Regions from separate parts of the Lelliottia sp. genome, predicted to be linked through region 1. Evidence: predicted binding sites of a transcription regulator. Region 1 holds the regulator's gene; each other region holds the start of a gene.
The links. The regulator Fur, encoded in region 1, represses iron uptake genes when iron is present. The targets are predictions, from matches to a motif close to ATAATAATGAGAACNACTATCAA.
Positions count from the first base shown of each region.

Region 2: sufA (Fe-S cluster assembly scaffold SufA) is a predicted target of Fur. The motif match lies at 8,121-8,143, and genes of this name have one in related genera.
Region 3: ACKI5T_RS01735 (Nramp family divalent metal transporter) is a predicted target of Fur. The motif match lies at 2,487-2,509, and genes of this name have one in related genera.

Region 1 is NZ_JAZQNX010000005.1:50,089-59,884, reverse strand. Features, by position in the region: gene nagE (N-acetylglucosamine-specific PTS transporter subunit IIBC) at 1-1,818, shown strand, start outside; gene glnS (glutamine--tRNA ligase) at 1,990-3,657, shown strand; gene chiP (chitoporin ChiP) at 4,098-5,495, shown strand; gene chiQ (ChiQ/YbfN family lipoprotein) at 5,550-5,879, shown strand; gene fur (ferric iron uptake transcriptional regulator) at 6,006-6,452, opposite strand; gene fldA (flavodoxin FldA) at 6,744-7,274, opposite strand; gene ybfE (LexA regulated protein) at 7,432-7,719, opposite strand; gene ybfF (esterase) at 7,848-8,621, opposite strand; gene seqA (replication initiation negative regulator SeqA) at 8,805-9,347, shown strand; gene pgm (phosphoglucomutase (alpha-D-glucose-1,6-bisphosphate-dependent)) at 9,372-9,796, shown strand, end outside.
Region 2 is NZ_JAZQNX010000001.1:206,780-216,575, reverse strand. Features, by position in the region: gene fdnG (formate dehydrogenase-N subunit alpha) at 1-103, shown strand, start outside; gene fdxH (formate dehydrogenase subunit beta) at 116-1,003, shown strand; gene fdnI (formate dehydrogenase-N subunit gamma) at 996-1,634, shown strand; gene fdhF (formate dehydrogenase subunit alpha) at 1,696-3,846, opposite strand; gene ACKI5T_RS01130 (biofilm/acid-resistance regulator YmgB/AriR) at 4,050-4,328, opposite strand; gene ACKI5T_RS01125 (hypothetical protein) at 4,365-4,685, opposite strand; gene ycgZ (regulatory protein YcgZ) at 4,782-5,021, opposite strand; gene ACKI5T_RS01115 (diguanylate phosphodiesterase) at 5,364-6,584, shown strand; gene ACKI5T_RS01110 (MerR family transcriptional regulator) at 6,772-7,509, shown strand; gene ACKI5T_RS01105 (YqjD family protein) at 7,540-7,812, opposite strand; gene sufA (Fe-S cluster assembly scaffold SufA) at 8,184-8,552, shown strand; gene sufB (Fe-S cluster assembly protein SufB) at 8,561-9,796, shown strand, end outside.
Region 3 is NZ_JAZQNX010000002.1:4,893-14,688, forward strand. Features, by position in the region: gene ACKI5T_RS01725 (EAL domain-containing protein) at 1-969, shown strand, start outside; gene nupC (nucleoside permease NupC) at 1,009-2,196, opposite strand; gene ACKI5T_RS01735 (Nramp family divalent metal transporter) at 2,550-3,788, shown strand; gene ACKI5T_RS01740 (DUF2502 domain-containing protein) at 3,852-4,205, opposite strand; gene mgrA (L-glyceraldehyde 3-phosphate reductase) at 4,333-5,331, opposite strand; gene ipdC (indolepyruvate decarboxylase) at 5,517-7,175, shown strand; gene ACKI5T_RS01755 (ion channel protein) at 7,176-8,411, opposite strand; gene glk (glucokinase) at 8,617-9,582, shown strand; gene ACKI5T_RS01765 (LytR/AlgR family response regulator transcription factor) at 9,618-9,796, opposite strand, start outside.

The DNA.
Region 1 (9,796 bases):
GCGTACGGCATGTCCAAAGATAAAGACGGTGCTGCGGCGCTGACCGGTTTTGTGGGCTTCCTCGTGTTGACCACACTTTGCTCACCAGCAGCGGTGGCGATGATCCAGAAGATCCCAGCAGACCAGGTGCCTGCTGCGTTCAGTAAGATCAGCAACCAGTTCGTGGGTATTCTGGTGGGTATTATCTCCGCAGAACTGTACAACCGCTTCAGCAGCGTAGAGTTGCCAAAAGCGCTCTCCTTCTTCAGCGGCCGTCGTCTGGTGCCGATTCTGACCTCTTTCGTGATGATTTTTGTTGCTTTCATCATGATGTACATCTGGCCGCTGATCTTTGACGGTCTGGTGAACTTTGGTGAACACATCCAGAAACTGGGTTCTGCCGGTGCGGGCGTGTATGCGTTCTTCAACCGTTTGCTGATTCCAGTCGGTCTGCATCACGCGCTGAACTCCGTATTCTGGTTTGACGTCGCGGGTATTAACGATATCCCTAACTTCCTGGGTGGCGCACAGTCCATCGAATCAGGTAAAGCGGTCGTCGGTATTACGGGTCGTTACCAGGCGGGCTTCTTCCCGATCATGATGTTCGGTCTGCCGGGTGCGGCGCTGGCCATCTACCACTGCGCGCGTCCAGAGAATAAAGCGAAAGTTCTGGGTATCATGATGGCGGGTGCATTTGCAGCCTTCTTCACCGGTATCACCGAGCCGCTGGAATTCTCCTTCATGTTCGTTGCGCCGGTGTTGTACTTCATCCACGCCGTGCTGACCGGTATCTCTGTGTTCATCGCCGCGTCGATGCACTGGATTGCAGGTTTCGGCTTCAGTGCGGGTCTGGTGGATATGGTGCTGTCCTCCCGTAACCCGTTGGCGACACACTGGTGGATGCTGATCCCGCAGGGCCTGGTGTTCTTCGCGATCTACTACGTGGTGTTCCGCTTCACGATCACTAAATTCAACCTGATGACTCCGGGTCGTGAACTGGCTGTTGCCGGTAGCGAGGCGGATGGTCAGGACGTGAATGTGAGCGCTAACGCAGACCAGGACGTAGACGGTCTGGCGCGTCAGTACATCGCCGCTGTGGGCGGTTCTGATAACCTGACGGGTATTGATGCATGCATCACTCGTCTGCGTCTGAACGTGAAAGACTCTTCTCTGGTTAACGAAGCGCTGGCAAAACGCCTGGGTGCGTCAGGTGTGATTCGTCTGAACAAAACCAGCGTGCAGATTATTGTGGGCTTCGTTGCAGAAAAAATCGCTAACGCAATGAAAACCACCGGTCCGGTAGCCGCATCAGAATCCGCTTCTGCTCCGGTTGCAGCGCCAACCGCCGCAAAACCACAGGCGGTGCCTAACGCAACAACTATTGCAGCGTTGGTTTCGCCAGTGACCGGCGAAGTCGTCGCGATTGAACAGGTTCCTGACGAAGCCTTTGCCAGCAAAGCGGTGGGTGACGGTGTGGCAGTGGTACCAACGGAAAAACTCGTGGTATCACCGGCAGCCGGCACTATCGTTAAAATCTTCAACACCAACCATGCGTTCTGCCTGGAAACCGAAAAGGGTGCCGAAATCGTTGTCCACATGGGCATTGATACGGTCACTCTGGGGGGTAAAGGCTTTACGCGTCTGGTTGAAGAGGGCGCAGAAGTGGTTGCGGGTGAACCGATTCTGGAAATGGATCTGGACTATCTGAACGCCCATGCGCGCTCGATGATAAGCCCGGTTGTCTGTAGCAATATCGACGACTTTAGCGGCCTGGTCATTCAGGCAAAAGGTCAGGTTATTGCAGGCCAGACCCCGCTGTATGAAATTAAAGGCAAGTAATCGCTCCTGAGTAGAGTTCATGCCTTAAGCGGCGGGGGTTATCCTCCGCCGCTTTTTTTTGCATCAATCGCCCCCATTATTTTCCTCCTGGACGTATTAAGGGTTGTCACTACGTCCGGCTTATAAGATCATACGCCGCTATACGTTATTTACGCCTTTGAGGAATCCACGATGAGTGAGGCTGAAGCCCGCCCGAGTAACTTTATTCGTCAGATCATCGATGAAGATCTGGCCAGTGGTAAGCACACCACAGTGCATACCCGTTTTCCGCCGGAGCCTAATGGCTACCTGCACATTGGCCATGCGAAATCCATCTGCCTGAACTTTGGCATTGCGCAAGACTATCAGGGTCAATGCAACCTGCGTTTCGATGACACCAACCCAGTAAAAGAAGACATCGAATACGTTGAGTCCATTAAGAATGATGTGCAGTGGTTAGGATTCAACTGGTCGGGCGACATTTGCTACTCTTCAGACTATTTTGATCAGCTCTTTGCCTATGCGGTGGAGCTGATCAACAAAGGTCTGGCCTACGTTGACGAACTGTCTGCTGACGAAATCCGTGAATATCGCGGTTCTCTGACCGCGCCGGGCAAAAACAGCCCATACCGCGATCGTAGCGTCGAAGAAAACCTTGCACTGTTCGAAAAAATGCGTGCGGGTGGCTTCGAAGAAGGTAAAGCGTGTCTGCGTGCCAAAATCGACATGGCATCGCCCTTTATCGTGATGCGCGATCCGGTTCTGTACCGTATTAAATTTGCCGAGCACCATCAGACCGGCAACAAGTGGTGCATCTACCCGATGTACGACTTCACCCATTGCATCAGCGATGCGCTGGAAGGCATTACGCACTCTCTGTGTACGCTGGAATTCCAGGACAACCGTCGTCTGTATGACTGGGTGCTGGATAACATCACCATTCCTGTGCATCCGCGTCAGTACGAGTTCTCTCGTCTGAATCTGGAATACACCGTGATGTCCAAGCGTAAGCTGAACCTGCTGGTGACGGATAAGCACGTTGAAGGCTGGGATGATCCGCGTATGCCGACCATTTCCGGTCTGCGTCGCCGTGGTTACAGCGCCTCATCGATCCGCGAATTCATCAAGCGTATCGGCGTGACTAAGCAAGACAACACCATTGAAATGGCGTCGCTGGAATCCTGTATTCGCGAAGATTTGAACGAAAACGCGCCACGCGCAATGGCCGTTATCGATCCGGTTAAACTGGTTATCGAAAACTATCCGCAGGGCGAAAGCGAGCTGGTGACGATGCCTAACCATCCGAGCAAACCGGAAATGGGCAGCCGCGAAGTGCCATTCAGTGCTGAAATCTGGATCGATCGCGCCGATTTCCGCGAAGAAGCCAACAAGCAGTACAAACGTCTGGTGATGGGCAAAGAAGTGCGCCTGCGCAATGCCTACGTGATCAAAGCTGAGCGCGTAGAAAAGGACGCAGAAGGCAATATCACGACGATTTTCTGCAGCTATGATGCGGAAACACTCAGCAAAGATCCGGCTGATGGCCGTAAAGTGAAAGGCGTTATTCACTGGGTCAGTGCTGCGCATGCGCTGCCGGTTGAAATTCGTCTTTACGATCGTCTGTTCAGCGTGCCAAATCCGGGCGCTGCGGAAGATTTCCTGGCGACGATCAATCCGGAATCACTGCTGATCAAACACGGCTACGCTGAGCCGTCGCTGAAAAATGCCGAAACCGGCAAGGCTTACCAGTTTGAGCGTGAAGGGTATTTCTGTCTCGACAGTCGTTATGCAACCGCTACCAAACTGGTCTTCAACCGTACAGTAGGTCTGCGTGACACGTGGGCCAAAGCTGGCGAGTAATCCAGGTCAATGAGAGACAAACGCCGCATATTGCGGCGTTTTTTTTGCTTGTCGATCAGGCTGTTAGTATTTCATCTAAAAAGAGACGTTTAACATTGAGGTCAATGAGCTGCTACTTATTTTATTAAATAAAATTTGATGCGCGTGAGGAGAGGAAAATAAAACGATGTAATCGCTATCAATAATTATTAGTGATTGAATTTAGTTGATTTTTTAATTGAAAAACCCTTCCTGATCTATATGTTACAAATCACTACCAATTATGTGCACTTCGTCATAATCCTGCATTTTGCCCACTGAAAAGCATTGATAATTCGCGTCGCGAAAAATAGTCTAAAGACGGTAGTTAATTCGAGGGTATTTATAACTACCCCTGACCGTTTGGTCTTTTTAGATTTTTCGCCGTTTAAGGCGCTTTAATTCGTCAAAGAGGAACAACTATGCGTACGTTCAGTGGCAAACGTAGTGCGCTGGCGCTGGCTATTGCCGGTGTGACAGCAATGTCTGGCTTTATCGCCTCTCCGCAGGCTCAGGCAGCAGGCTTTATCGATGATTCCACGCTCACGGGCGGTATCTATTACTGGCAACGTGAACGTGACCGTAAAGACGTCACCGAAGATAAATACAAAACCAACTTGTCCCATTCCACCTGGAACGCAAACCTCGATTTCCAGTCAGGTTATGCTGCGGACATGTTCGGGTTGGATATTGCGGCGTTCACTGCCATTGAGATGGCAGAAAATGGCGACAGCGCGCACCCGAACGAAATCGCGTTCTCCTCAAGTAACAAAGCCTACAAAGAAGACTGGTCGGGTGATAAGAGCGGAATAAGCCTCTATAAAGCGGCCGCTAAGTTCAAATACGGTCCGGTTTGGGCTCGCGGCGGGTATATTCAGCCAACCGGTCAGACGCTGTTAGCCCCACACTGGAGCTTTATGCCGGGTACGTATCAGGGCGCTGAAGCCGGGGCAAACTTTGACTACGGTGATGCAGGCGCATTGAGTTTCTCCTACATGTGGACCAACGAATATAAAGCCCCGTGGCATCTGGAGATGGACAAGTTCTATCAGAATGACAAGAAAACCAAAGTCGAATACCTCCACTCATTAGGGGCGAAATATGACTTTAAAAACGATTTAGTGCTGGAAGCGGCTTTTGGTCAGGCAGAAGGATACGTGGATCAATACTTCGCTAAAGCCAGCTATAAATTCGATATCGTCGGCGGCCCGCTGTCCACCAGCTATCAGTTCTACGGCACGCGTGACAAAGTCAGCGATGGTAGCGTGAACGATCTGTATAACGGCACGGCATGGCTGCAAGCATTGACCTTCGGCTACAAAGTCGGGCAAGTTGATTTGCGCCTGGAAGGGACATATGTGAAGGCCGAAGGCCAGCAGGGCTACTTCCTACAGCGTATGACGCCGACCTACGCGTCATCAAATGGTCGCCTGGATATCTGGTGGGATAACCGTTCGGATTTCAACGCCGATGGTGAGAAAGCTGTGTTCTTTGGCGCCATGTATGACCTGAAAAACTGGAATCTGCCGGGGTGGGCGGTTGGCGCATCTTACGCGTATGCATGGGACGCAAAACCTGCAGATATGGCGACGCCAGATGCTTATTATGACCCGAACTATCGCCTGAAAGAGTCCTCCTACAGTCTCGATGCGATCTACACCCTCCAGGAGGGTCGCGCGAAGGGCACGATGTTCAAACTGCACTTCACCCAGTACGACAACCACTCCGATATTCCAAGCTACTCGGGCGGTTACGGCAACATCTTCCAGGATGAGCGTGACGTGAAATTCATGGTCATCGCGCCATTCACTATTTTCTGATGAACGCGCCGGCGGGGTGATTCCCCCCATCCCGCCGGAATGGAGACTGAAATGCTGAAAAAATTGATTATCGTCGCGGTGCTCGCATCGGGACTGGTCGCCTGCGCACAGCCTCAGGCACCAAAAGAAGACTCACGACTGAAAGAGGCGTACAGCGCCTGTATTAACACCGCCGAAGGATCGCCAGAAAAAATCCAGGCCTGTCAGAGCGTGCTGAATGTGCTGAAAAAAGAGAAAGCGCACGAGCAGTTTGCGACGCAGGAAAATGTGCGGGTGCTGGATTACCAGGCTTGTATTCAGGCTCGTCAAACCGGTAACGATCAGGAAGTGGCAAAGCGCTGTGACAAGATCTGGCAGGAGATCCGCAGCAACAATAGCAAGTAATCTTCTTTTGCCACGCCCGGTTGTGCTCCATCCTTAAGTTCTCAGGATGAAGCACAACCGGGCTTTTTCATTTATAGCAGGCAAAAAAAAGCCAACCGTTAGGTTGGCTCAGAGTATGAGACACGATTATTTGGTGTCGTGCGCGTGATCGTTTTCGCGGCAATCGCCTTCTGCACAGTGACCGTAGAGGTACAGGCTGTGGTTGGTCAGACGGATACCATGACGAGTGGCAATCTCACGCTGACGAGATTCGATAGATTCATCGCTAAACTCAATCACCTTGCCGCAATCCAGGCAAATGAGGTGATCGTGGTGATGCTGTTGTGTCAGTTCAAAAACGGATTTACCGCCTTCAAAATTATGACGGGTGACAATCCCGGCGTCATCAAATTGGTTCAGAACGCGATAAACGGTCGCCAGGCCAATCTCTTCGCCCATGTCGATCAGACGTTTATACAAGTCTTCCGCACTGACATGGTGATTGTCCGGCCCTTGCAGTACTTCCAGGATTTTTAAACGAGGAAGCGTCACTTTCAGGCCAGCCTTCTTTAATGCGGTATTGTTGTCAGTCATGCGGAATCTGTCCTGTTGCTAAACGATTCACTTCTAAAGAAGAAGTGACAGAAAATGCACTTGGGATAATGCGTTTCATTATAGAACTGCCATGCTTAAATGAAAACTGCAAGTCTCAAGCAAAGTATGCTTATAAAAACGTGGTATCGCCAACAAAGTTGAGCGAAGGCATCCACTTTAACCTGGGATATTGTACAGGTATGAAAGCAAAAGTTAAAAATTTGTAGCAATTATTTTAATTGGAAATACCTATCAATGCGGCGCAACAGTTTTGCAGCGCCGCACGATCAATCAGGCATTCAGGATATCGTCGAGGTGAAGTTCTTCGCGGATCTGCTTAACCCATTGGTTTACGCGTTCTGCGGTGAGTTCTGGTTGACGGTCTTCGTCAATCGCCAGGCCCACAAAGTGATCGTCATCCGCCAGCCCTTTAGACGCTTCAAAGTGGTAACCCGCCGTTGGCCAATGACCGACAATCGCCGCGCCGCGCGGTTCGATGATGTCGCGGATGGTGCCCAGCGCATCACAGAAGTACTCTGCGTAATCTTCCTGGTCGCCGCAGCCGAACAGCGCGACCAGCTTACCGTTGAAGTCGACTTCTTCCAGCGTTGGGAAGAAATCATCCCAGTCACACTGCGCTTCGCCGTAGTACCAGGTTGGAATGCCCAGCAGCAGAATATCGTAACCTTCGAGGTCTTCTTTGCTGCTCTTCGCAATGTCATGGACGTCGGCAACGTCTTTACCAAGCTGTTTTTGAATGTTTTTTGCGATGTTTTCGGTATTACCGGTATCGCTGCCGAAGAAAATGCCGATGATTGCCATGAGTAAAATAACCTCTTGAAACTTAATGGTATGGTGGCACAAATTGTCCACGGATAAGGGCAATCATAGCAGAACAGGGAAGTCAGCGGAAACAGCTATCACGCGGGACTGCACTCTGTGCTACATGAAAGTGGGATAAGGGCGGATTTTCAGACTTTTACTGAGAATGGCGCAATGCCTGCAGTTGCAGCATAAGCATCTCTTCGATCAGCTCGCTGCGGCTGATTTCACGGGCCTCAGCCAGTTCGCTTAGAGCGTCGACGGCGTCCGCATTGAGTTTTAACTCGACGCGTTTAAGCCCACGACTTTTGTCGCGTTTAAGCTGGTTGCGCTTATTGATGCGCAACTGTTCATCGCGCGAAAGCGGATTGGTTTTAGGTCGTCCCGGTCGACGTTCAGTCGCGAACAGATCTAATGTCGTACGGTCCGTTTGTTCTTTGGCCATGATTCAGAGACTTCGGGGAAAACGAGCGGCCCTGCTATTGCCGGGGCGATGAGCGCGACATCATACATTACTGATATCAGCACGCCAACGACTGGAGGCCAACAGGCGTCCAGTCGCTGACATTTTAATCAAATCGCGTTCTCAGAGAGATAACGACGGATGGCGCGCAGCACCGCTTCCGGTTTTTCGGCGTGAACCCAGTGGCCTGCACCGGCAATCACATGCGCACGCGCCTGCGGGAATTGCGCCAGCAGCGCATCGCGATAGGCTTCGGTGACATACGGTGAATTACCGCCGCGAATAAAGAGCGTAGGGGACTGCCAGGCGGGAACCGGCTGCCAGCCGACAATGTTATCGTACTGATCCCACAGGACCGGCACGTTAAATCGCCACGCGCCCTCGACGAACGACTTCAGCAGAAATTGCACCACGCCTTCTTCATCTAACTGCGCGCGCATAATCGCTGCAGCCTGCTGGCGGGTTGCCACGCCCGCCTCTGTAACCGCATTGATCGCCGCAAAGATTTCATCGTGGCGACGCACATCGTAATCCACGGGCGCCACGTCAATCACCACCAGCTGGTTGATGCGCTCTGGCGCAATTGCCGTCAGGGCCATCACCGCTTTACCGCCCATTGAATGCCCAATCAGCGTCGCTTTTTCAATGCTATTCGCATCGAGCGTATCCAGCAGATCCTGGGCCATGGCCGCGTAGGTCATCTCCGGATCGCGGGCTGAAGTTCCGTGGTTGCGCATATCGACCTGCAAAATATCGTGATCGGTAACCAAATCGCGCGCCAGCACGCCCAAATTATCAAGGCTGCCAAAAAGGCCGTGAACCAGTACGATGGGAGAATTATTGTTCGGCGATTGTGCAGATTGCGCTCGGCTATTCAATTTCATGGCAAAGTTCTTTTTTTACGTATGTCAGGTTAGGGTATTATGTTGACCATTCTGCCGCCCGGCTGCAAGGATCCAGTTTATTCTGACTTTTGCCGCCACCCTGGCTTGACCCTATCCGCGGTTGGGATTAGCCCCTATAATCCCAACGACTTGTATTCAGATAAGATATTGCACTGGATTAAGATGAAAACAATCGAAGTTGATGATGAGCTCTATGCGTATATTGCCAGCCACACGCGACATATTGGCGAGAGTGCGTCCGACATTTTACGTCGCATGCTGAAATTTTCTGCCGCTTCACAGCCTGCAACTCCGGTTTCAAAAGAGGTTCGCGCGTCGAACGTCGTGGCGGAAGCAAAAACCGTTGCGCCTGTTAAAGACAAAGTGCGTGCGGTACGTGAACTGCTGCTCTCCGACGAATACGCAGAGCAAAAGAAAGCGGTTAACCGTTTTCTGCTGGTGCTGACTACACTTTATTCACTGGATAACAAAGCGTTTGCTGAGGCGACTGAGTCGCTCCACGGCCGTACGCGCGTGTACTTCGCGGCGGATGAGCGGACGCTGATTCAAAACGGTAACCAAACCAAACCAAAACAGGTTCCGGGTACCCCCTATTGGGTCATCACCAATACCAACACCGGACGCAAACGCAGCATGGTCGAACACATCATGCAGTCGATGCAATTCCCGGCGGAATTGATTGAAAAGGTTTGCGGAACAATTTAACCCTTGCATAAGAAGGACCAGGCAATGGCAAATCACGAACGTGCGGGTCAGCCTGCACAACAAAGCGATTTGATTAACGTCGCTCAGCTTACCTCTCAGTACTATGTATTGAAGCCGGAAGTGGGCAACGCAGAACACGCAGTGAAGTTTGGTACATCTGGCCACCGCGGCGGCGCGGCACGCCACAGCTTTAACGAACCGCATATTCTGGCCATTGCTCAGGCCATCGCTGAAGAACGCGCCAAAAACGGTATTACCGGTCCGTGCTTCGTCGGTAAAGACACCCACGCACTGTCCGAACCGGCCTTCATTTCCGTGCTGGAAGTGCTGGCAGCGAATGGTGTGGATGTCGTGATCCAGGAAGACAACGGCTATACGCCAACGCCTGCGGTCTCGAACGCTATTCTGGTGCACAACAAAAAAGGCGGCGCGCAGGCGGACGGTATCGT
Region 2 (9,796 bases), on a different contig from region 1:
GCGTAAAGGCTTCCTGGCCAATACGTTGACGCCATCCGTGGGGGACGCCAACTCGCAGACGCCGGAGTACAAGGCGTTTTTAGTCGACATCGAGAAGGCGTAAGGGAGGCCACGTATGTCCATGCAATCACAAGATATTATCAAGCGCTCGGCCACTAACGTCTTCACGCCTCCGCCCCAGGTGCGGGACTTCAAAACCGAAGTCGCGAAGCTTATCGATGTGTCGACCTGCATCGGCTGTAAAGGCTGTCAGGTCGCCTGTTCCGAATGGAACGATATTCGCGACGAAGTGGGGGTGTGCGAAGGTGTCTACGACAACCCAATGGATTTGAGCGCCAAATCCTGGACGGTGATGCGTTTTAGCGAAACCACGCAAAACAACAAGCTGGAGTGGCTGATCCGCAAGGACGGCTGCATGCACTGCGCGGACCCTGGCTGTCTTAAGGCCTGTCCGTCTGCCGGAGCGATTATTCAGTACGCCAACGGGATCGTGGATTTTCAGTCCGATCACTGCATCGGGTGCGGATACTGCATCGCCGGGTGTCCGTTCAACATTCCCCGTCTGAATCCTGACGATAACCGCGTCTACAAATGTACGCTGTGCGTGGATCGCGTGAGCGTCGGCCAGGAGCCGGCGTGCGTCAAAACCTGTCCGACAGGCGCGATTCATTTCGGCAGCAAAAAAGAGATGCTGGAGAGGGGGGAGACGCGCGTGGCGCAGCTCAAAAAGCGCGGCTATACGAATGCGGGTATCTACAACCCGCAGGGCGTCGGCGGTACGCATGTAATGTACGTTCTGCACCATGCCGACCAGCCGGAGCTGTATCACAATCTGCCCAACGATCCGAAAATCGACGTCCCGGTCAACCTGTGGAAAGGCATTCTCAAGCCGCTCTCCGCAGCCGGATTTGTCGCTACGTTTGCCGGGCTGATTTACCACTATATCGGTGTGGGGCCCAACAAAGAGACGGACGACGATGAAGAGGAGAACGATCATGAGTAAGAGCAAAATGATCCTGCGCACCAAGTTTATCGATCGCGCCTGTCACTGGACGGTGGTGATCTGCTTCTTCCTGGTCTCGCTCTCCGGGATAGCACTCTTTTTCCCGACGCTCCAGTGGCTCACTCAGACCTTCGGCACACCGCAAATGGGGCGTATTCTGCACCCGTTTTTTGGCGTGCTGATTTTCTTCGCATTGATGTTTATGTTTGTACGTTTCGTGCACCACAACATCCCGGATAAACAGGATCTGCCCTGGATCAAAGGGATTGTTGAAGTGCTGAAAGGCAATGAACACATAGTGGCGGACGTCGGTAAATATAACGCCGGACAGAAAATGATGTTCTGGAGCATTATGAGCATGATTTTTGTGCTGCTGGCGACGGGCGTGATTATATGGCGTCCCTATTTTGCCCATTATTTCCCGATGACGGTGGTACGCTGGAGTCTGTTAATCCACGCCACGGCGGCGATTATTTTGATCCACGCCATCCTGATCCACATGTATATGGCGTTCTGGGTGAAAGGGTCGGTCAAGGGGATGATTGAAGGGAAGGTGAGTCGTCGTTGGGCGAAAAAACACCATCCGCGCTGGTATCGCGAAGTTGAAGCGAAAGAGCAACACAAAGAGTAAGCGATAAAAAAGAGGCTCGCACTGGCGAGCCTCTTTGCTGTTCATTCCCGTGAATTCTCTGCTAAACGTTTACCGCACTGATTAACCGCGATTTCATCGATTGATAGGCCGACGCGGCATAATCTTCCGCCCAACGCTGATCGTCGATCGGCTCAAGTTTAACCGCACAGTATTTGGTTTCGGGCGTTTTGGAAATCGGATCGAGATTATCCTGGGTCAGTTCATTGCACGCCCCAATCCACCACTGATAGGTCATGTAGACCGCACCGGCGTTGATACGCTCGCTGACGCTGGCACGGGTAATCACTTTCCCACGACGCGAACGCACCCACACCAGTTGTCCATCCGCAATGCCCAACGCGTCGGCATCCGCCGGGTGAATCTGCACGCGCCCCGGCTCATCGGCCAGACTTTGCAACGCCGCGCAGTTACCGGTCATCGAACGGCAGGAGTAATGGCCGACTTCACGCACGGTGCAGAGTACCAGCGGATAATCCGGGTCCGGCACTTCGGCAGGCGCACGCCACGGGGCGGCGAACAGCTGACCTTTGCCGCTCGGCGTATCGAACTGATTATCTTTGTACAGGTACGGCGTACCCGGGTGATCCAGCGTCGGGCACGGCCACTGAATATGCCCCATCTCGCCCATTTTTGCGTAGGTGACGCCGTAAAACAGCGGGCACAGCTCACGCATTTCGTCCCAGATTTGCTGGTTGGAATCGTAATGCATCGGATAGCCCATTTCGCTGGCCAGCAGGCTGATGATCTCCCAGTCGCGTTTGACGTTGCCAGTGGCATCGATCGCTTTGCCAAAACGCTGGAATCCGCGGTCGGCGCAGGTGAATACTCCGCCGTGCTCTCCCCAGGACGTCGCAGGCAACAGCACGTCCGCCACTTCCGCCGTTTTGGTCATGAAGATATCTTGCACCACAACGAAATCGAGTGCCTCGAACCCGCTGCGCACCAGACCCAAATCGGCTTCGGTCTGTAGCGGATCTTCACCCATGATGTAATAGGCTTTCACTTTGCCTTCCAGCGCCAGATGCGGGACTTCGGTGATGCGAATGCCTGGCTCATCGTCCATTTTGTTGGCGTCGATTCCCCACGCGTCAGCAAATTTCTGCCGCATTTCGGGATCGGTGACATCCTGATAGCCCGGGAACATGTTGGGCAGCACGCCCATATCACACGCCCCCTGCACGTTATTTTGGCCGCGAACCGGGCCGACGCCAACGGCTGGGCGACCGAGATTTCCGGTCAGCAGCGCCAGGCTGGAAAGCCCTTTTACCACATCTACCGCTTGCCCAAACTGCGTCACGCCCATGCCCCACATCACCGTGGCTGACGGTGCCGCTGCAAAGGTGCGCATCGCCTGACGCACGTCCCGCGCGGGAATGCCGGTCAGGTGCTCAACCTTTTCAGGAGCATAATCTTTAACGGTCTCACGATAGGCATCGAGACCCTCAGTAAAGCGTGCGACGTAGGTTTTGTCGTACAACTCCTCTTCCAGTAGCACGTAGCCGAACGCATTGACCAGCGCCATATTGCTACCGTTTTTGAGCGGTAGATGTTGATCGGCGATGCGGGCGGTTTCGATACGACGCGGATCGCAAACGATGATTTTCGCGCCGTTCTGGCGCGCTTTCAGCACGCGGCGCGCCACGATAGGGTGAGAATCTGCACAGTTATAGCCAAACACCAGCAGGCATTTTGAGTTCTCGATATCGTTAATGGAGTTGCTCATCGCCCCGTTACCGAGCGTTTGCTGCAAACCTGCAACGGACGGGCCGTGACATACGCGCGCGCAGCAATCCACATTGTTGGTGTTCAGTACGGCGCGAGCAAATTTCTGCATCACGTAGTTGGTTTCATTACCCGTTCCGCGCGATGACCCGGTGGTCATAATGGATCGTGGGCCGAATTGTTCTTTGATCGTTTTCAGTTTGCTGGCGGTGTAACGAATCGCCTCTTCCCAGGTGACAGGCGTAAAGGCATCACCTTTGTTGTAGCGGATCATCGGTTGGGTCAGACGAGGGGTGAGGAGCCGGGTATCGTTCAGGAAATCCCAGCCGTAAAAACCTTTCAGGCACAGCGTACCCTGGTTGGTGACGCCATCGGCGGCTTCGGCACGGATAATACGATTGTTTTCGACAACGAGATTTAGTTTACAGCCTGCACCGCAGTAAGGGCAGACGCTTGCGACTTTTTTCATCAATAACAGACCTGTTAAGAAATGAAGAGAGGTTCACCAGGACACACTCTCGAAAGCAAGACATAAGCAGAATCCATGCCATCTATTCATTGCTTTGATATATCAGGGTTTATTGATGGGTTTGTTGCTAAGAAGCGCGTGTCATCGTCATGATGCTCGACACATTTGACGATGACACGTAAACAGGGAGTGACGTGCGGGCCTTAAATATCATCCATGGTATAGCCAACAACGATTTCCAGCGTTTTGCGAATCACATCGGCGCGAACCACATCGCTGGTTGATTCGAGAGCATGAATCAGCCATAAAATGAGTCCTTTATTGGTGACATGCCCATCACTGGCCAGAACGCCGCGCACCGCAGCGGAAAAAATTGCAGCCTCATCGGCAAACCGATCGCCTGCGGTACGAAAATATTCTGCAACTGCACTGTCGAAGCTTGCTGTCGTAAATTCGGGCTGAACCTGAATATTCTGTCTCATTTATTCTCACCGTGATGGTTAAGTGGCGGTTGGCAGTCAATGTATTTTCTTTGGATCAGCAGGCTTTCCGTTGCTAAATAAAGGAACAACATTGTTTTTATTGGTCCGTTGAGATCCCTCTCGATTCGCTGGGTTTTGCACGGCTTTGTAATGTTTAAACGCCACATCACTGCCGCTTATTTCCGCAATAACCTCTGCTATGGCTTCCCGCCGCTCAGGATCCTTTTCATGAACTTTCATGTTCCGTAATCTTTGCGTTAATGCATGCGTATTGATGGGGCCGTTCTCTTTCAACAGCGAAAGAACGGCTTCACCAATAAGCTCGTCAACCATTTTGTCTACACGACGTCTATTCATAACAGCATCTCTGATCGCCTGGTCTTTGTTAGCCTTCAGCGCTCCCTCGTCCCGTTGACTGACAAACCAGGAAATCTGTTAATTGTTTTGCGAACTTCAGCGATCAAACAGTAAACCGATAAGTGTTTGATAATGTTTCTCTTCTTCCACATCCGATGCATCTTCAAGACGGCACAGGAGCTTGGCACACAGCGTCTTGCGATTCAGGCTACGCCCGTCACGCAGGATTTCGACTACCACCTGTCCGAGCGTCTCCTGCTGGGTAGGCAGGGCGGCCTTGTCAAAGTACTGTGCAATGGCAGTGGCGGCATCGGGTTGATATCCGTTCTGGCGCATGTTTCGATCCTGTAAAAATGAGTAATCAGTAACGTTACAAATAAGGTATACACTTTTCTTAAATCTGTACATTAAAAATGTACAGATTTTTCATATTTCTTCACTTTTTATAACATGATTTATATAAATCAATACGTTACGTTTATCAGGAATGCAGGATTATGCAAAGGATATATTGTACAACGTATATGCCAAAACAAAGTTGTACAAGCCGGAAAAACGGAGCAAAAAAACACCTAAATCCTTGAGCTGTAAATTATTTGTTAAGCAACTAATATGGTATAACAAGCGATATTCACACCATTTGCATGTGTGACCCACTCAAAGACACCCTGGAAAATCATGCTCACAACCATTATTTACCGCAGTCATCTCTGCGCGAACGTTCCAGTTAAATCTCTGGAAAAAATGGTCGAGGCAGCCGCCGATAAGAACCGGCACTCGGACGTCACAGGGATTTTATTATTCAACGGAATGCACTTTTTCCAGCTGCTCGAAGGGCCGGAAGAAAGCGTCAGGCGTATCTACGAGCATATTTGCCAGGACACCCGGCACTACAATCTGGTGGAGTTGCTTTATGACTACGGTCCGTCAAGACGATTTGGTCATGTCGGCATGGAACTCTTTGATCTGAGGCGCTACGACAGGGAAGAAGTGCTTCAGCAGGTGCTGAATAAAGGCACAACCCGCTATCAGCTTACGTACAACGATCGTGCGCTACAGTTTTTCCGCACCTTTGTCGAAGCCACTGAAAAAGAAAACTATTTCGAAATCCCACCTGGCGATACCTGGGAATTTATCCCCGAAGAGGATGCGTTTTCGCGCCAGCCCCCGGTGATTGCTAAAGGGGCAGACTGTAGCTTTGCGTTTCAGCCCATTGTTGACCCGCTGACGCAACAGGTTGTCTCCTGGGAAGCGCTGCTGCGTACGCCGTCTGGTGGTTCACCGGCCGTCTATTTTGAGTCGCGGACCGGGAATGCGATTTACGAGTCGGATCTCAAAAGCAAGCAGGTCGCGCTGTCGATGGCGAGTGCGCTGGGCCTTGAAGGGCAGACGTTATCCCTGAATCTGTTGCCGATGACGCTGGTCAATGTGCCGAATGCCGTCGATTTCTTGCTGAAAGAAATCGCCGCCAATGGTCTGGTGCCCGAGCAAATCATTATTGAATTCACCGAAAGTGAGGTGATTTCGCGGATCAACGAATTCAAAGGGGCGGTCCGACAGCTTAAGAGCGCCGGGATCAGCGTGGCGATCGATCACTTTGGTGCCGGTTTTGCGGGCTTGCTGCTATTGGCGCAATTCCAGCCTGACCGTATCAAGATCAATCGCGAGCTGGTTGCGGATGTGCATAAAAGCGGTCCGCGCCAGGCGATTGTTCAGGCCATTATCAAATGCTGTGCCTCGCTGGAAATTCAATTTTGCGCCGTGGGTGTTGAAAAGGCGGAGGAGTGGATGTGGCTAGAATCCGCTGGAATTTCCGAGTTTCAGGGGCATCTTTTTGCCAGTCCGAAACTGGGAGGCATTCCGCCGATTGCCTGGCCAGAAAAGAAATTCGATTTCTAACGTTGCCGTAAATCTCCCTCATGCTAAGCGATACATGTCGTAAAGTTTGTACAACAATGCATAAACCTAATCCGGGTTTGTAAGACTAATACTTGCTGTCATCCGGGTTCTTAGTTATACATTTCGTTTGTACAATCTGATAAGGTTAGTTAGTTTTAGTATGGAAGTATTGAGCGTGAGGGAGCTAATGGCCTATTACAGTATCGGCGAAGTCGCCGAACGATGCGGAATCAACCCAGTAACCCTGCGTGCATGGCAGCGTCGCTATGGTTTGTTGAAGCCCCAGCGCAGTGAAGGCGGCCATCGCCAGTTCGATGAAGAAGACATTCTGCGCATCGAAGAAATCAAACGCCTGATGAAAAGCGGCGTTTCGGTTGGCAAGGTGAAACCCCTTTTGGGTGCGCAGGAACTGGTCACTGAGAGTAGCTGGACGGCATATCAGGAAGAGATGATGCTGGTTTTACGCTACGCCAGCCCGGCGAAATTGCGCGCCAAACTTGCTGACTTCCGTCGCGAACATTCCGTTGAAGCCCTTATCGATAATATTCTTGTTCCCGTCCGCCAACGCATGAGCCACGATCAAAATACGGTTCGCCACATGGCAAGTCTGTTAGACGGTGTACTCATTGAGGTTGCGGCGGCTTCCCTGGCGGAATCACGTAAAAAGTCAGGAAAAGACGCGCTGTTAATCGGTTGGGAATGTGAAGACCGCACACGCTTGTGGCTTGAGGCCGCCCGGCTTTCTCATAAAGGGTGGCATATTGACGTGTTAGCAGAGCCGATTGATTCCCCACGTCCGGAACTGTTCCCGGGGCAAAAGATTTTTGTCTGGACGGGTAAAGCCGCTACAGCACGTCAGCAGGAGCAGCTGGATCACTGGAGAGAGCAGGGGTTTGCGGTGTCGTTCCACGAAGTAGGATTGTAAAAAAGGCCCTTGCGGGCCAGAGTGAATGTTTTATTTACGCCCCATCAACAGGCCAATAATCAGGCCAATGGCACCTGCGGCCATCAATCCCGTCAACGGATTATCACGCACTCTTTCAGACACATCATCTGCAACATCCGACGCTTTGGCGGCATATTTTCGTGCTGCGCCTTTAAGCTGATGTTTAGGTGAGTCAACCGCAGCGCCAAACTGGGATTGTGCTTCTCCAGCAAGTTCGTCAGCTTTGTTAAAGGCTTTGTTCGCCAGGCGATCGGCTTCATTCTCAAAATCATGTGATGACATAGATAATCTCCTTTTGGTGTCTCCTAAAGTCTAGCGTCTGACGGCCAATTCGCTCGCGCAGCGCGCCATTTTCGCCCTGTTTCAGTATTTTCCTGGAAATTCTGCTCTGCCTATTTTAAAAATAGACATTTTCTATGCATCTTATGTAGGTTAACCCGTTGCCCCGATTAGCTTTTGCTAATCCATTATTTATCAATGTATTGGATTATTTTAACCAACGCTCCTGCCTGACGCGGCAGGGTCTATGCTTAAGTAAAGTAGCCAAAAAGGGCGATTAAGCCGAAAGCCCCTGCTGTCAGGGGGTTGAAGTGATAATCGTTATCACTAACATGGTGTTATGCCAGTAGTGGCTCAATAGATGAGGTGGACCTATGGAACTGCATTCAGAAACCTTTAACCCTGCTGATTTCGCCTGGCGTGGATTGACGCTGACGCCAACAGCGGCGGCGCAGATTCACGAATTAATCGATAAAAAACCGGAAATAGTGGGTTTGCGTTTAGGCGTGAAACAGACTGGCTGTGCGGGCTTTGGCTACGTGCTGGGTACGGTCACCGAGCCTGAGAAAGACGATCTGGTATTCGAAACGGACGGCGCGAAGCTGTTTGTCGCCCTCCAGGCCATGCCGTTTATCGACGGAACAGAAGTCGATTTCGTGCGCGAAGGCTTAAACCAGTTATTCAAATTTAATAACCCGAAAGCCCAGAACGAATGCGGCTGCGGCGAAAGCTTTGGGGTATAGGCGGTACTATGTCTCGTAATACTGAAGCAACTGACGATGTTAACACCTGGAGCGGCGGGCACCTCAATTACAAAGAGGGGTTCTTCACCCAGCTACAAACTGATGAGCTCGCAAAAGGCATTAACGAAGATGTCGTGCGGGCGATCTCGGCAAAGCGTAACGAACCTGAGTGGATGCTCGAGTTTCGCCTGAGCGCATTTCGCGCATGGCTGGAGATGGAAGAGCCGCACTGGCTGAAGGCGCACTATAAACATCTGGACTATCAGGATTACAGCTATTACTCCGCACCGTCCTGCGGGAGCTGTGACGATACCTGTGCCTCGCAGCCCGGCGCTGTGCAGCAGACCGGGGAAAACAGCTATCTGAGTAAAGAGGTGGAAGAGGCGTTTGAACAGCTCGGCGTGCCGGTCCGCGAAGGACGCGAAGTGGCGGTCGATGCGATTTTTGACTCGGTGTCTGTCGCCACGACCTATCGCGGCAAGCTGGCGGAGCAGGGCATCATCTTCTGTTCATTCGGCGAAGCGATCCACGATCACCCGGATCTGGTGAAAAAATACATCGGCACCGTTGTGCCGAGTAACGATAATTTCTTTGCCGCGCTTAATGCCGCCGTGGCCTCCGATGGGACGTTTATTTACATCCCGAAAGGCGTGCGTTGCCCAATGGAGTTGTCGACCTATTTCCGTATTAACGCCGAAAAAACCGGACAGTTCGAACGCACCATTCTGGTGGCCGACGAAGGCAGTTATGTCAGTTACATCGAAGGGTGTTCTGCGCCCGTGCGTGACAGCTACCAGCTGCACGCGGCCGTCGTGGAAGTGATCATCCATAAAGATGCGGAAGTGAAATATTCCACCGTGCAAAACTGGTTCCCTGGCGATGGCAATACTGGCGGTATTTTGAATTTCGTCACCAAACGCGCGCTGTGCGAAGGTGAAAACAGCAAGATGTCCTGGACGCAATCGGAAACTGGCTCAGCCATTACCTGGAAATACCCGAGCTGCATTTTGCGCGGCGATAACTCCATCGGCGAGTTCTACTCCGTGGCGCTGACCAGCGGACATCAGCAAGCCGACACCGGCACCAAGATGATTCACATCGGCAAAAACACCAAATCGACGATCATCTCGAAAGGGATCTCCGCCGGGCACAGCCAGAACAGCTATCGCGGCCTGGTGAAAATCATGCCGACGGCCACCAACGCACGCAACTTTACCCAGTGCGACTCGATGCTGATTGGCACT
Region 3 (9,796 bases), on a different contig from region 1:
GCGCGGTTGCAGTACATGGTTGACCATCTTAATAATCGAAGAATTTACTGGAACAATACGGCCCTGGATGTTGAATTTGGCGCCTCCTGGGGGGGGGTGAGCGATGAATGGGGTGAGAACCTTCATCATGTGCTGGGTCAACTGAGTTGGTTATCAGAGCAGTCTTGTGCAAATCAAACCGTATTAGCATTAACTCACAGTCTGGCTACGATATCTGACCAGACGACGGAACGCGTCTTCATACTGAGTCGCATCAAGCGTGCTCTCAGTGAGGGTGGGCTACGTCTGTATGTGCAACCTATTCAGAATGCTGCAAGCAGGGGATATCACGAAATCCTGACGCGATTGGAAAGCGATGGCGAATTGATTTTTCCGGACCAATTTATCCCTCTCATTGCACAGTTTAATCTCAGCAGGCGTTTCGACTTGAGCGTGGTGGAAGCTATGGTGATATGGTTGGCGGATCATCCCGTTTCGCACCATTCCGCCCGGTTCTCGGTCAATCTCATGCCGCTCACATTGATGCAGAAAGAGACAGCATCAGACATCATTACTCTCTTTGAGCGCCATGGTGTCTCTTCTGCAGCGGTGATTATCGAAGTCACAGAAGAGCAGGCTTTTTCTGAGTCTGAAAGCAGTATTTTTAATATTCAGAAGCTGCGTGAATTCGGATTCAAAATTGCGATTGATGATTTTGGTACGGGCTATGCCAACTACGAGCGGCTTAAGCGTTTGGAGGCTGACATCATAAAAATAGATGGCTGTTTTATTAAGGATATTTGTGCCGATGATATGGATGCGATGATTGTGAAATCGATTTGCAATCTGGCAAAAACTAAAGCACTGAGCGTTGTCGCAGAATATGTTGAAACGCAAGAGCAGCGCCAGATGCTATTGGCCTTTGGTGTGGATTATCTTCAGGGTTATCTGATTGGGAAGCCACATCCCATTAAGGAATTACAGGCATAAAAAAACCGGAGGCTTATCACCCCCGGTTTTTTCTTCTGATTACAGTACGAGGGCTGCGATAGACGCAGACAGTACGCTCACCAGAGTTGAACCATAAACCAGTTTCAGACCAAAGCGGGAAACCACGTTTCCTTGCTCTTCGTTAAGGCCTTTAATCGCGCCTGCGATGATACCGATAGAAGAGAAGTTAGCGAAGGAAACCAGGAAGACTGACAGAATGCCTTCTGCGCGCGGGGAGAGCGTGCTGGCAATTTTCTGCAGATCCATCATCGCAACGAATTCGTTGGAAACCAGTTTGGTGGCCATAATGCTACCGACCTGCAGTGCTTCATGCGCCGGTACACCCATTACCCAGGCAATCGGGTAGAAGATGTAACCCAGAATACCCTGGAAGGAGATGCCCAGAACGGCAGCAAACAGGGCGTTCAACGCAGCAATCAGCGCGATAAAACCGATCAACATGGCAGCAACGATAACGGCAACTTTAAAGCCAGCCAGAATGTATTCGCCCAGCATTTCGAAGAAGCTCTGGCCTTCGTGCAGGTTAGACATCTGGATATTTTCTTCGCTGGCATCAACGCGGTAAGGGTTGATCAGGGAGAGAACGATAAAGGTGCTGAACATGTTCAGAACCAGCGCTGCGACCACGTATTTCGGTTCCAGCATTGTCATGTATGCACCCACGATAGACATGGATACAGTCGACATTGCGGTAGCCGCCATGGTGTACATGCGGTTGCGAGACATTTTGCCGAGGATATCTTTATACGCGATAAAGTTTTCAGACTGACCCAGAATCAGGGAGCTGACGGCGTTGAAAGATTCCAGTTTACCCATACCGTTGACTTTGGATAACAGGAAGCCAATAGCGCGAATAATCACTGGCAGAACACGAATGTGCTGCAGAATACCGATCAGTGCAGAGATAAAGACGATTGGGCACAGCACTTTCAGGAAGAAGAATGCCAGACCTTGATCGTTCATACTGCCAAAGACGAAGTTAGTCCCTTCGTTGGCAAATCCGAGCAGTTTTTCGAACATTTCGGAAAAGCCTTTAACGAAACCAAGGCCGATGTTGGAGTTCAGGAAGAACCACGCAAGTAAAACTTCAATGACGAGCAGCTGTATAACATAGCGAATACGAATGTTTTTGCGGTCAGTGCTGACCAGCAATGCAAGTACAGTAACGACAACAAGTGCCAGGACAAAATGAAGGACGCGGTCCATATTTGCTCCAAATATGAGGCAGGTTTAATTTCCGTGCACATTCTATGTAACAAGTGCAAAGAAAACGAGATCAAGACCACACTATAGTTACATCCTGTGACGAGTCTCAAAAATAGTGATCAACCATACATTTCTGTTATGTTATGTAAATGAGTGAAAAGTTACGTTTGTGTGCTACGCTTCACAAAAGATGATTCAATTTCGCTATTCGTTCTAAATAATTCCAAAACGTCCTGTCTTGTTATTGCTCTTCGCTATCAATGAAATCGCTATAACCCATTTAAATGATCTTGATAATCATTCTCATTTTGATAGCATAAAACATAGCAAAGGCTATATCTTCAGAGGTGGAAATGAATAACAGTCGCGTTGAGGGTAGCAGTGGCAGAGCAGCGCGCAAGTTGCGGTTTGCATTAATGGGACCGGCGTTCATTGCTGCGATTGGCTACATCGATCCGGGTAATTTTGCGACCAATATTCAGGCCGGGGCCAGTTTCGGTTATAAACTGCTGTGGGTCGTCGTGTGGGCAAATCTGATGGCGATGCTCATTCAGGTCTTATCCGCGAAGCTTGGGATCGCGACGGGCAAAAACCTGGCGGAACAAATTCGCGATCATTATCCCCGTCCGGTCGTCTTGTTTTACTGGGTTCAGGCGGAAATCATCGCGATGGCGACCGATCTCGCGGAATTTATCGGCGCGGCCATAGGCTTCAAACTGATCCTCGGCGTTTCGCTGCTTCAGGGAGCGGTACTGACGGGGATTGCCACTTTTCTTATCCTGATGCTGCAGCGGCGCGGGCAAAAACCGCTGGAACTGGTCATCGGCGGTCTGCTGTTATTCGTTGCGGCAGCGTATATCGTTGAGCTTGTATTTTCGCAGCCGAATCTGGTGCAGTTGAGCAAAGGTATGGCGATACCCAGCCTGCCAACCTCGGAAGCCGTGTTCCTTGCCGCCGGTGTTCTGGGCGCGACGATCATGCCGCATGTTATCTATCTCCACTCCTCGTTGACGCAAAATGCGCATGATGGCACCCGGCAGGAACGCTATTCGGCAACCAAATGGGATGTGGGTATTGCGATGACGATTGCCGGATTCGTTAATCTCGCCATGATGGCGACAGCCGCCGCGGCGTTTCATTTTAACGGTCACACTGGCGTTGCCGATCTCGATCAGGCGTATTTGACGCTGGAACCGCTGTTGAGCCATGCGGCAGCAACCATTTTTGGTTTAAGCCTGGTCGCCGCGGGGCTTTCATCGACGGTGGTCGGTACGCTGGCCGGGCAGGTCGTTATGCAGGGCTTCGTGCGTTTCCACATTCCGCTGTGGGTACGCCGTTCTGTCACCATGATGCCTTCATTTATCGTCATTCTGATGGGGCTGGACCCAACCCGAATTCTGGTGATGAGTCAGGTATTGCTGAGCTTTGGTATCGCACTGGCGCTGGTACCGCTGCTGATTTTTACAGGCAATCAATCGCTAATGGGGGATTTGGTCAATTCGACGCTGGTTAAACGTATCGGATGGATGATCGTGGTACTGGTAGTGGCGCTGAACCTGTGGCTGCTGATTGGCACGCTGCTGGGGTTGTAAGACAGACCAGACTGAAAAAGCATGAAAAAGGAGCCTGATGGCTCCTTTTTTGCGGTGACAGTTTTAGTGGCGATGCCCGTGTCCGTGCCCACGATCGTGACCTCGTCCATGGCCCCGAGGTCCGCGACGATCATCACGATCGCTCCAGCCTTCACGGTAGCCGCGCTCGTACGCCTTGCGGTTATCCCAACCACGGTGACGACCATTATCATGTCTCCACCAGCGGTTTTGACGCCATTCGTAGTTACGGTGCCAGTAATCACGGTCGCGCCAGCCGCCACCGTCCCAGTAGTTACCAGAGTTATCACGATCGCCAATATGTAATTTTATTGACGGCAACAGGGTAATTTCGCCTGCATTTGCAATCAGTGGCGCACTCGCCATCAGGATTGCCGCAAGAATCAGTGATTTGAACATTATTGTTATTCTCCTACGAACGGAGCCGTAAGCGGCCTGTTAACGCAATTTTACGGGGCAGTAAAGCCCCGTATAATCGCCTCAACTCCTAATTCACAGGGGGGAGCACTTTTTGCTAAAGACGCATTTATTTTGAGCTGTTCAGAATCGCGTCGATCGCTTCAAGCTCTTCAGCAGTGAAGTGAAGATTATTGAGCATGCCGACTGCGTCCTCGATTTGTGACGTCTTACTGGCACCAATCAGCACGCTGGTGACGGTGTCGTGACGTAACACCCAGGCGAGTGCCATTTGTGACAGCTTCTGACCTCGGCGTTCGGCTAACGCGTTGAGCTGGCGAACCTTACTCAGTTTTTCATCGCTAACCTGATCGGCATTCAGGAATCGACTCTTGCTCGCCGCGCGTGAATCAGCCGGAATACCATTTAAATAGCGATCGGTCAGTTGCCCACCCGCGAGCGGTGAGAAAGGAATACAACCCACCCCTTTTTCCTGCAAAACGGACAGCAATCCCTCTTCCGGCGCACGTTCAAACATCGAATATTTTGGCTGGTGGATGAGACAAGGCGTCCCAAGATCGTCCAGGATATCAATGGCCTGGCGTGCCAGTTCAGCCGGGTAGTTTGAAAGACCGACATACAGGGCTTTACCCTGGCGCACGATATGATCGAGTGCTCTCATCGTCTCTCTGAGCGGCGTTTCTGGGTCCGGCCGGTGATGGTAAAAGATATCAACATATTCCAGCCCCATACGTTTTAGGCTTTGATCGAGACTGGCGACTAAATATTTACGCGATCCCCAGTCCCCGTAAGGCCCATCCCACATGGTGTATCCCGCTTTAGTCGAGATCGCTAATTCGTCACGGTACGCGTGAAAATCTTCCCGAAAAATACGCCCAAAGTTGCTCTCTGCCGATCCTGGCGGTGGTCCGTAGTTGTTCGCGAGATCAAAGTGGGTTATCCCGAGCTCGAATGCGCGCTGCAAAAGCTGACGGCTATTTTCAATTAACGTGCTGTCGCCAAAGTTATGCCACAGACCCAGCGAGACGACGGGGAGTCTAAGACCACTCTGACCGCATCGACGGTATTGCATTGAGTCATAACGTGTTTTATCCGCCTGAAAAACCATGCGCTAGCCCCTTTATTCTGAAGTGTGATTCTCAGTGTATACGTTTACACGCTGAATCGGACCATCAGATTACTACGCCATTTTTCGTAAAGCATTCTTTCCAGCCTCTTCTTTTCCGCATTCCTGGACAGGCATCACGCTTCTTTAATACTCAAAGTGAGGTCAACGTCAGAAGGACTCTTGTTATGCGAACCGCCTATTCCGTGGCTGATTATCTGCTGGACCGCCTTTCACAGTGTGGCGTTGAGCACCTGTTTGGCGTGCCGGGTGACTACAATCTGCAATTCCTTGATCACGTTATCGACAGCCCCGAAATCCGGTGGGTTGGGTGTGCCAATGAACTCAATGCCTCCTATGCCGCCGATGGATATGCCCGCTGCAAAGGTTTTGCCGCGTTGCTCACGACATTTGGTGTGGGAGAACTGAGTGCGATGAACGGAATCGCCGGCAGTTTTGCGGAGTACGTACCGGTATTGCACATCGTAGGAGCGCCTTGCAGCGCCGCGCAGCAAAAAGGGGAGCTCATGCATCACACATTGGGCGACGGAGAATTCCGCCATTTCTTCAAGATGAGCGAGCCTATTACCGCAGCGCAGGCTATTCTCACCGAACAAAATGCCTGCTATGAAATCGATCGTGTATTGTCAGTGATGCGACGTGAGCGCCGTCCTGGTTATCTGATGTTACCCGCAGATGTGGCAAAAAAACCTGCCATACCGCCTGTAAGCGCTTTCACTAATGCGCTTTTTCCCTTTGATAACGCTTGTCTGCAAGCGTTCCGCGAGGCCGCAGAGGCGCGTCTTGCGACCAGCCACCGTACGGCGCTATTGGCTGATTTTTTAGTCCTGCGGTATGGGCTAAAAAAATCGCTTCAGGCGTGGGTCAAAGAGACGCCCATGGCACATGCGACGATGCTGATGGGGAAAGGGATTTTTGATGAGCGACAGACGGGTTTTTACGGGACGTACAGCGGGGCTGCGAGCACCGACGCCGTCCGGGAGGCTATCGAAGGGGCGGATACCGTCATTTGCGTGGGCACGCGTTTCACCGATACGCTGACCGCGGGATTTACCCATAAACTTACTGCTGCGCAGACCATTGAAGTCCAGCCCCATGCGGCTCGAATTGGGGATCGTTGGTTTACAGGCATTCCCATGGTGCGCGCGGTTGAGATCTTATCCGAGCTTTGCAGGCAGCATGTTACCCAACACGATCTGCCGATTCATAAGTCCGCACTTTCTCAGGAATATCATCAAGGCACGCTGACGCAGGATAATTTCTGGCACACGTTGCAAACGTTTATTCGTCCCGGGGATATCATTCTTGCCGATCAAGGGACTGCTGCGTTTGGTGCAAGTGCGCTGCGACTGCCTTCGGACGTCGACTTTATCGTTCAGCCGCTATGGGGCTCGATTGGCTTTACGCTAGCAGCGGCATTTGGCGCGCAAACCGCTTGTCCGGACAGGCGTGTGATTGTGCTCACCGGTGACGGCGCGGCACAACTAACGATTCAGGAAATGGGTTCGATGCTGCGGGATGATCAGCGGCCTGTCATTCTGGTGCTGAATAACGAGGGATATACCGTTGAGCGGGCGATTCATGGTGCTGGGCAGCGCTATAACGACATTGCGCTGTGGAACTGGACGCAGATCCCGCAGGCGCTCAGCCTGAACTGTCAGGCTCAGTGCTGGCGGGTCAGCGAAACGGTACAGCTGGCAGAGGTGCTGGAAAAAGTCGCCCATCGCGAGCGACTTTCGCTGATTGAGGTGATGTTGCCCAAAGAGGATATTCCTTCGCTGCTCAGCGCCATCACCAAAGCGCTGGAGACACGTAACAGCGGCTAGTCACTTATTCTGCCGCCAGGCCATCAGCATCGGTTTGCCCGCTAGCAGGAGCCAGGCGGGCAGCATCACGATACAGAGTAACGGCAATAAGTTGGTGTCGGGCACAACGACCGCTGCCATAAACAGACTGAGCCAGGCATCGCGGGTGACGACCAGCACCAACCCCAGAATCGAGCACGAAATCGTAATCGCCGCCGGGACGGCGTCGACATGCTCGTGGAGCATGAGTCCTAACGCCACGCCGATAAACACCGCCGGGAAGATACGCCCCCCGCGAAAACCACACGCGGCCGCCACAACGACTGCTGCCAGCTTAATCACGGCAAACAAGAAATAATCCGACACGCTAAAGACCTGGCTGAAGGCCATCTGTTGCATCTCATCCAGGCCTTTAAATAACGTCACCGGCCCACCAATTGCCCCAAGAATCCCCAGCAGGAAACCGCCCGCACCCAGAATCAAAACCGGGTGTTTGAGCTTATGCATCAGGCGGTGCAGTCGCGGTAAGCACCAAACGGCGACCATACCGAGCGCGATGGCGATGGCAGCGACAATGGCACCGCTAAAAATATCTGCCAGTTGCATTTGACCGTAATGCGGAATCGGCAGCGAAAAGTGAGGATGGTAAAACAGGCTGGTCGTGAGCGCGCCAGCGGCTGCGGCCATAAGAGGCGCAAAGAGGCGATCCCAGAGCGGTACATCGTTATCGCCACTCAGCGTTTGGGAAAAAATAAGCGCGGCGGCGACAGGCGTACCGAATAGCGCCCCGATGGTGCCCGCAGACGCCAGAATCGTCCAGTCCAGCGCGCCCACGCGGGGGAAAATGCGTGAACCCAGATAAACAGCGAGCGCAATATTCACTGCCATGATGGGGTGTTCAGGCCCCAGGCTTACGCCGCCCGCCAGCCCGATAATCAAGGCGAGAAGTAAACCCGGCAGTGCCGCCGGGTTGACCGGCGCGCTAATCAACGGCTCCAGTGCTGGATCGGGGCCCGCGTGTCCCGGACTGAAGCGAATGACTAAGCCTACCGCGATACCGGTGAGCGTCAGCATCAGGATAATCCAGGTCGGAGAGGCAAAATCAATGCCGAGCTTTCCCGGCAGGGCGGTCCACAAAAAAGCTTGCAGCACCGAGGCAACTTTCATAACGACGATTAACACCAGGCTTGACGCAATACCAATGATGAGCGCAGGCGTCGCTAACAACAGCATGGTTTTGGCTCGCGGATGGAGCATGATGATTTCCTTGTACAAAAGTGTTTAGCGAGACTTTGCACATTCAGTTTGACGGCAATAGTGCAAAAGGTGCTGAAACGGTAAAGTGATTCTGTGACGAAGATCGATTATCCTGGGCAGTTCGCATTCAGGCCGTTGTTGTTATCCCGCCTTGAATTTACAGTGTCCCAAAGATTTATTCTGACTTTAGCGGAGCAGTAGAAGAATGACAAAATATGCTTTAGTAGGTGATGTAGGCGGCACGAATGCGCGGCTGGCATTATGCGATATTGATACCGGTGAAATTTCTCAGGCAAAGACCTATTCCGGGCTGGATTACCCAAGTCTTGAAGCGGTGGTTCGCGTGTATCTGGATGAGCATCAGGTCGGTGTCGAGGACGGTTGTATCGCTATCGCCTGTCCGATTACCGGTGACTGGGTGGCGATGACGAATCACACCTGGGCATTTTCCATTGCCGAAATGAAAAAAAATCTCGGCTTCGCGCATCTGGAAATTATTAACGACTTTACGGCCGTTTCGATGGCGATCCCGATGCTCAAACCTGAACATCTTATTCAGTTTGGTGGCGCGGAACCGGTCGAAGGCAAGCCGATTGCCGTTTATGGCGCGGGTACGGGACTGGGTGTTTCACATCTGGTTCACGTCGATAAACGCTGGATCAGTTTGCCGGGCGAGGGCGGCCACGTTGATTTTGCCCCAAATAGCGAAGAAGAAGGCATTATTCTGCATGAACTGCGCGCCGAATTGGGCCACGTTTCTGCCGAGCGCGTGCTGTCCGGCCCTGGGCTGGTTTATCTTTATCGCGCGATTGTGAAATCCGATAATCGCCTGCCGGAAAACTTACAACCCAAAGACATTACCGAGCGCGCACTGGCGGACAGCTGCACAGACTGTCGTCGCGCGCTGTCACTGTTCTGCGTGATTATGGGTCGCTTTGGCGGCAATCTGGCGTTAAATCTCGGCACGTTTGGCGGAGTTTACATCGCGGGTGGCATTGTGCCGCGTTTCCTGGAGTTCTTTAAAGCGTCTGGTTTCCGTGGCGGGTTTGAAGATAAAGGGCGTTTTAAATCCTATGTGCAGGACATTCCGGTTTATCTGATCGTGCATGATAATCCTGGTCTGCTGGGCTCAGGCGCGCATTTGCGTCAGACGCTGGGCCAATACCTCTGATACTAATCCCCTCTCCGGGTGGAGAGGGGATTCTGCTACAAATGCATTAGCTGCCTGAATTCCTTCACCTTGCTCCGACTCACTGGCACCTGAAAATCCAAATCCTTAAGCCGTAAAATATAGGTGTTGTTAAACCACGGCTCGATCTCGCGGATTTTATTCAGATTCACACAAAACGAACGGTGGCAGCGGAAAAAATGCGACGCGGGCAGCT